3 regions of the Mycobacterium antarcticum genome follow, and region 1 is predicted to be linked to each of the others. Evidence: predicted binding sites of a transcription regulator. Region 1 holds the regulator's gene; each other region holds the start of a gene.

Region 1 (2,266 bases):
CGCCCGAACTGGTGGTGGCTGCTCGGCATCGTGCCGGTCGTGGTGCTCATCGGGGTGGTGGCGGCGGCCGTCCTGCTCAATCGGCGCAGGCACGACGACCGGGCACCGTTGGACGGCTTCGACGGCGATTATGAGCACGGCGAATACGACGATGATTACGACCACGATCGCGACGACTTCGACTCCGGACCGATCAGCACCGCCAAGTCCGAGGCCGACGAGCGGCGGAGTGGCTGGGCGATGCCCTCCGGCGAGGATGACGACCTTCCCGCCGACGATCGGCATGGCGTGGCCGACGGTTTCGCGGCCGACCTGTCCGCGGATCAGGACGTGATCGACACCGCGCCGACACCGATCGTCACGTCAGGCGAGGAGCGGGAGACGGCGTGGTTCGCCGCCCTCGACGACTCTCACGACCCTCGGGTCGACCAACCCGACGATTACGAGCACACCGAGGTGCAGGCCGAAGTGGTACCCGATCCGGATCCAGAGCTGGAGCCAGAGCTGGAGCCGGAGTTGGAGCCGGATCCTGAGTTGGAGCCGGAGCCGGACAGCGGGCCGCCCAGCGGTCGGCACGCAGCGATCCAGTTCACCGAGCCAGTGGTCGCGGAGACGTCGCTGCGACTGGCGATGGACGACCCCTTCGACGCACCCGCCGGCTATCCGATCAAGGCCGACACCAAGACGGGGCTGTACTGGATGCCCGGAACGGGCCAGTACGACCGCGCCAGGGCCGAAATCTGGTTCGCCAGTGAAGAGTTCGCCTTGACGAACGGCTTCACCAAGGGTTAGCCGGCCGTCGGCCGCGAGTATTAGATCTTGCGGATGACGGTGACGACCTTGCCGAGGATGGCCGCGTCGTTACCGGGGATCGGGTCGAAGGCCGGGTTGTGGGGCATGAGCCACACCTGACCACCGGTGCGCTTGAAGGTCTTCACGGTGGCTTCGCCGTCGATCATCGCGGCGACGATGTCGCCGTTGTCCGCCACGTTCTGCTGGCGGATCACGACCCAGTCGCCGTCGCAGATCGCGGCGTCGACCATCGACTCGCCGACCACCTTCAACAGGAAGAGCGACCCTTCACCGACGAGTTCCTTCGGTAGCGGGAACACGTCTTCGACTGCCTCTTCGGCCAAGATCGGTCCGCCGGCGGCGATGCGCCCGAGCACGGGGACGAAGGTGGGTACGGGCAGGGCGTCGGAGCCTGCGACGTCGGTCGTGACGACCGGCCCCGCCAACCGCGAGGGATCGTCTGCGGACCGCACGTCGACCGCGCGCGGTCGGTTGGCGTCGCGACGCAGGTAGCCCTTGCGTTCCAGCGTGCGGAGTTGGTGCGCGACCGACGACGTCGAGGTCAGGCCCACGGCGTCACCGATCTCGCGGATGCTGGGCGGGTATCCCCGCGTGGTGACCGAGCTCCGGATGACCTCCAGGATGGTGCGCTGACGTTCGGTCAGGACCGTGTCGTTGATGTCACTCATGGCGCCGAATGTAGTCCTACCCGAGGGCAGAATCAAACATGTGTTCGACGCGTGTCGTGCCAATTCTTTGGCCGGGCGGACGTGTCGGTGGGTCGCGATACCGTTTGCAACAGTTCGATCACATGTTCTAGTCATCGAACACCTGAGCGATTAGCATTCGAACACAGGAGCGAACGGACACCATGCGAAAGGCCCGCCAGATGACCATCATCACCCGAGAAGACCCCACCGATCTCGTCGTGCGGCCCATGCGGCCGGTGCGCCGGACGACGTCTGCCGCGAGGCGCGGGCCCCAGCCGCACCGGCCGGCCGGCGCACCGCTGAACTACCGCGGCACCGGAGTGCTGATGTCGCGCGCATCGCACCGGCGCAGGCCGGTGACCCCGCTGGCCACCGTGATGTTGGCGCTCGTCGCCGCGGCCATCACCGTGTGGCTCGGCCTGGTTGCGCAGCTCGGCGGAACCCACGAGTCACCGGCACCCTCCCCGGCGCGGTTGGCCGTGGTTCAGGTGCAGGCAGGCGAATCGCTGGAGCAGCTGGCGCAGAGGATCGCACCGGACGCTGCGGTCGGTGCGATAGTGGCCGAGATCCGCGATCTCAACGAACTGGACTCCGCGGCGGTCGACGCCGGGCAGTCGCTCATCGCGCCGGTGGGTTGATCCGCAGCATGCGCCGTGAAACGCACTGCCGTGCAACGGTACGCTCGTATGCGACCGGAGTAAGAGCACGCGGCGAAGGAGCGGAGATGCACTGTCCGTTCTGCCGTCACCCGGATTCGCGGGTGG
Region 2 (2,266 bases), 1.9 Mb from region 1:
TTCGGCGAGGCGGTTGTCCGCGCCGCAGGCGAGGACTTCTTCGTCGATGTTGGTTTGTCCGTGGTTCTTGGCCCAGCCGTTGACGTGGTGGACCTGGGTGCCGTAGCCGGGGACGGTGCAGCCGGGTTTGGTGCACCCGCGGTCGCGGGCGTGCAGCACGATGCGATGCGCTGTGGGGGCGATCCGCTTGGACCGCCCGCAGTGCAGCACCTCGGCGGTGTGCTGGTCGAACACCACCAGGTAGTGCGTCGCGTGCGACGCCATCCGGATCAGATCGGCCATCGGGATCGCGGTCCCACCCGCGGTGATCCCGGACCCGGCGGCGGCTTCGAGGTCTTGCACCGTGGTGGACACGATCACCGTGACCGGTAACCCGTTGTGCTGGCCGAGTTCTCCCGAGGACAGCGCGGTGCGTCCCAGGGCGACGAACGCGTCGTGCTGGCGCTGGCCGAGGGTGCGGGTGTCGGCGTCGATCTGGGCTTGGCTCGGGGTGCCGGAGGTGCACGGTGTGCAGTCATCGGGGTTGCACATGCCCGGGGCGCCCTGTTTGGCGAGGATCGGTTCCCAGGTGGCGCGCGCCTCGGGAGTGAGCCAGCCGGTGATGCGGCTCATCCCGTCGGGCTGCTGCGGACCCAGGTGCACCTGACGTTTGCGGGCGCGGTCGCGGTCATCGGGTTCGGGGCCGTCCTGATCGATCAGGATCGCCAGTCGTGCGCTGGCTCGCCGGAGGTCGTCGGGTCCGAACTTGGTCGCCACCCTCAGCAGGTCGGTCTCGCACTGTTCGCGGGTGGTGGGGTCCACCCAGTGCGGCAGTGTGGTGAAGAAGTCGCTGATCACGGTGACGTGTTCGGGCCCGATCCGTCCCGCGGACTGCGCGACGGCAGTCGACTCGTAGACCGGCGCCAACGGTTCCCCGGTGAACGCGGTGCGGGGGCCCAGTTCGGTGGCCTCGGCGAGGCGGCGGGCGGCGTCGCGGCCCGAGATTCGCAACCGTTGGGTGAGGACGTCCTTCAAGGACTTCGCGCCCAGCGCGGTCGGGGCGGCTTCGCGTTGCAGGCGGGCGATGACCCGGTGTTCGAGGGTCGGCATCGCCCACGTGACGGTCTCCACCTCGCCGAGGAGCTCCAGGAGTTCGGTGTGGCTGAACGCGTCGCAGTCCAGCTCGGCCAGCTCCGCGGCCGCCGCGCGATAGGCGGCGACCGCGGTGGTGACCCGATCCGAACTCATGACTCGAACACTAGTTCGAACCACCGACAGAACACCCCGCCGATGTGACCAGTGAAACTCAAGTGGCGCAGGGGTTTACGTGCTGTGGACAACCCGTGCACCTGTGGATGAATCCTGCGCACCACCGCCGTGGCTGGTAGCGGGATGGCAGGCTGCTAGTGGTGAGCGAAACGTTCGGCCGGCCGTGTCCCTGCGGCAGCGGTTCCGCGTACGAGGCGTGTTGTCAGCCGCTGCATCATGGCGAGCGGCAGGCCGACACGGCCGAGACGCTGATGCGCTCGAGGTACGCCGCCTACGCGACCAGTGACGCCGACTACCTGTTTCGTACCTGGCATCCCAGAACCCGGCCCGCCCACGTCACCGTCGACCCCGACGTCGTCTGGACCTCGCTCGAGGTGACCGCGACCGGCGGCGGTGGCGTCGGGGATGAGACCGGGGTGGTGGTGTTCACGGCTCGCTTCGAAGCCGGCGGCCGTCCGGAAGCCATGCACGAGCGCAGCCGCTTCGAACGTCGCAGGGGCCGTTGGCTTTACGTCGACGGGGACGTCGGCTAGGCACTCGTCCGGTACGAGCGAGCCGCGCGACGCATGACCGGTCTCGCCTCACGTCTGAGCGGGCAGCACCTTCTCACCGGTCTTGTCCGTCGACAGGCACAGCGAGCAGATGTACCCCTTCGCGTCCGCTGACGCGATCATGTCCGGCCGTTCGTAGTCGTGATGGCAGACATGGCATTTCAGGTGGGCGTCGGACGGGTTGCCGTACTCGTCGAGCATCGGCAGATCGATGCCGTCATCGGTGCGACGGAGGTAGTACTTGCCCTTGGTCGCGATCGCGATGATGGGCGGAAGCACCAGTCCCAGACCGATGGCCACCAGCGGCGAGTACGGCCGGATGGCCTCGCCGAGACCTCCGAAGAACGCGATCACCGACAGCCCGGCCGCGATCAGCATGGAACCGAAACCGACCGGGTTGAAGGAGTACAGCATGCCGCGACGGAACTCCGGCTGCATCGGCGACAGCTTCAACAGGTACTTGTTGA
Region 3 (2,266 bases), 1.1 Mb from region 1:
CGCTAAACGCTGCCGTACACCTTGGCGATGTCCGGGGAGTCCAGCCAGCGCGAGTAGGTCGGCGATTGCGGCCAACCGTCGGGGGAGTCCTGCCACTCCTCCTGGCGGCCCCAGGGCAGCAGGTCGATCAACGCGAAGCTGTGGCTGAGCTGTTCGGTGCCGCGGCCGTCGGTGTGCCAGGTGCGGTACACGGTGTCGCCATCTTTCAGGAACACGTTGACGGCGAAACCCGCCCCCGGTGGCGCGCCGACGTCCGCCCCGAACGGGCTGTCGGAAGACGAGTACCACGTCATCCGGTTGCCGACCTTGGCCTTGTAGGCCAGGGCCTCGTCGATGGGGCCGTTGGTGACGATGACGAAGCGGGCGTCGTAGTTCTCCAGGAACTCCAGCCGGGTGAACTGCGAGGTGAAGCCGGTGCAGCCGCCGCACTGCCACTCCGCGCCGTCGGACCACATGTGGTTGTAGACGATCAGCTGGGAGCGGCCGTCGAACACGTCGGCCAGGCGGACGGGACCACCTTCTCCGATGAGGGTGTAGTCGGGCATCTCGACCATCGGCAGGCGTCTGCGCTGCGCGGCGATCGCATCCAGTTCGCGGGTAGCGGCCTTCTCCCGTGCGCGCAGCTCGTCGAGGGCGGCGCGCCAGGTGTCTTGGTCGACGACGGGGGGTGTGGCGGGCCCAGTCCGTGGGGTCACGATGCCTCCTGCAGTGATGTGGTCATCGTAGTGACTAGGGCGTGGCGCGAAAGTCATCGCGGTGTGCGCACGGAATGTCGTGTCCGCCGAGGAGTCGGGCCGATCAAGGGGTTTCGTCGGGGCACCACACGGTGACGTGGGCGGTAGCCCAGTCGCCCGGCGGCTCGTCGGCGAGCGGTGGCGCGTGCACGGCAGTGGTGCGGCATCCCGTCCACGAGGTTCGGGCCCAACCGTTGACCTGGACGTCGTACCCCGCGTCCCGGAGTTCTTCGATGGCTTCGACGGCATGTCGCCGCCAGTCGGGAGCGCCGTAGCCGGGCCGGCCAGTCCGAACGTGGCGGCGATCATCGCCGCCGTGATCACTGCGACGGCGGCGCTGCCGCCCGGTCGGCGCATTTCGGTGAAGGAATGTGAGTTCATGCCTTCAACGTATTGGCCTGAATCCGTTGCGGGAAAGGACTTCATGTCACATTCATAGACACTGTCTGCGATACGCGTGTGAAACGCATTGAAGACCTGCTTATTTCGGGGAGCGCATCGGGAAACGAGTTGACTGGCAGTCTATTTCGTGGTTGTCGGTGCCGGTGAAGTTCACGCTAGTCGCAAGTCGGATTCCCGTCGAAGGGCTCATGTGGGGCGCATAGAAACGAGGGTCGGCGGCGCATTTCGTGAAGGCACGGGCGGATCGAACGCATGTTCGATACACTGTCTGGGTGGGATGGAACGATGGGCCGTCGACGTGGGGCGAGATGGAGCGCATCCTCACCAGCAAGCCCCGTCGCGCTGGGTCCCGCCTGCCCGAACCCACCGGCGACGGGGGTGACAGCCCCGCCTGGTCGCGCAAGCGCGGCAGCTACGAGCGGCCCGACGGCCACGCGCGCAGCGGTTCGTCGGTGCCCTACGCCGAACTGCACGCGCACTCGGCCTACAGCTTCCTCGACGGGGCGAGCACGCCGGAGGAGCTCGTCGAGGAGGCCGCCCGGCTGAACCTGCGGGCCATCGCACTGACCGATCACGATGGCTTGTACGGAGTCGTCCGCTTCGCCGAGGCGGCCAGGGAGCTTGACGTGCAGACGGTGTTCGGTGCCGAGCTCTCGCTTGGCAACGTCGCGCGCACCGAGGTGCCCGACCCGCCGGGGCCGCATCTGCTAGTGCTGGCTCGCGGGCCCGAGGGGTATCGGCGGTTGTCCCGCGAGATCGCCAAGGCCCACCTGGCGGGCGGGGAGAAGGGCAAGCCGCGCTACGACTTCGATGCATTGACCGAGGCCGCCGGTGGGCACTGGCAGATCCTCACGGGATGCCGCAAAGGTCATGTGCGCCAAGCCCTGTCGACAGGGGGTCCTGCGGCGGCCGAGTCGGCGCTCGCCGATCTGGTCGACCGGTTCGGTGCCGGCCGGGTGAGCGTCGAGCTCACCCGCCACGGGCATCCCCTCGACGACGAGCGCAACGCCGAGCTGGCGGCCTTGGCGGCCCGGTTCGGCCTTGGCGTGGTCGCCACCACCGCGGCGCACTTCGCCGAACCGGCCCGCGGCAGGCTGGCCATGGCGATGGGGGCCATCCGAGCCCGCAAC

The links. Region 1 encodes LexA, which represses DNA repair genes until DNA is damaged. Its sites were predicted from a motif close to CGAACANNTGTTCG; they were not measured.
Region 2: the regulator LexA is predicted to act here: its motif matches at 1,232-1,245, upstream of QUE68_RS26455 (HNH endonuclease signature motif containing protein).
Region 3: the regulator LexA is predicted to act here: its motif matches at 1,382-1,395, upstream of QUE68_RS22850 (error-prone DNA polymerase).

Annotation. Positions count from the first base shown of each region.
Region 1 is NZ_AP027291.1:3,563,399-3,565,664, reverse strand. Features, by position in the region: gene QUE68_RS17515 (LGFP repeat-containing protein) at 1-792, shown strand, start outside; gene lexA (transcriptional repressor LexA) at 813-1,481, opposite strand; gene QUE68_RS17505 (LysM peptidoglycan-binding domain-containing protein) at 1,682-2,140, shown strand; gene nrdR (transcriptional regulator NrdR) at 2,227-2,266, shown strand, end outside.
Region 2 is NZ_AP027291.1:5,426,765-5,429,030, reverse strand. Features, by position in the region: gene QUE68_RS26455 (HNH endonuclease signature motif containing protein) at 1-1,227, opposite strand, end outside; gene QUE68_RS26450 (YchJ family protein) at 1,389-1,781, shown strand; gene QUE68_RS26445 (purine-cytosine permease family protein) at 1,830-2,266, opposite strand, start outside.
Region 3 is NZ_AP027291.1:4,665,663-4,667,928, reverse strand. Features, by position in the region: gene QUE68_RS22860 (nuclear transport factor 2 family protein) at 1-6, shown strand, start outside; gene QUE68_RS22855 (DUF899 domain-containing protein) at 3-695, opposite strand; gene QUE68_RS22850 (error-prone DNA polymerase) at 1,409-2,266, shown strand, end outside.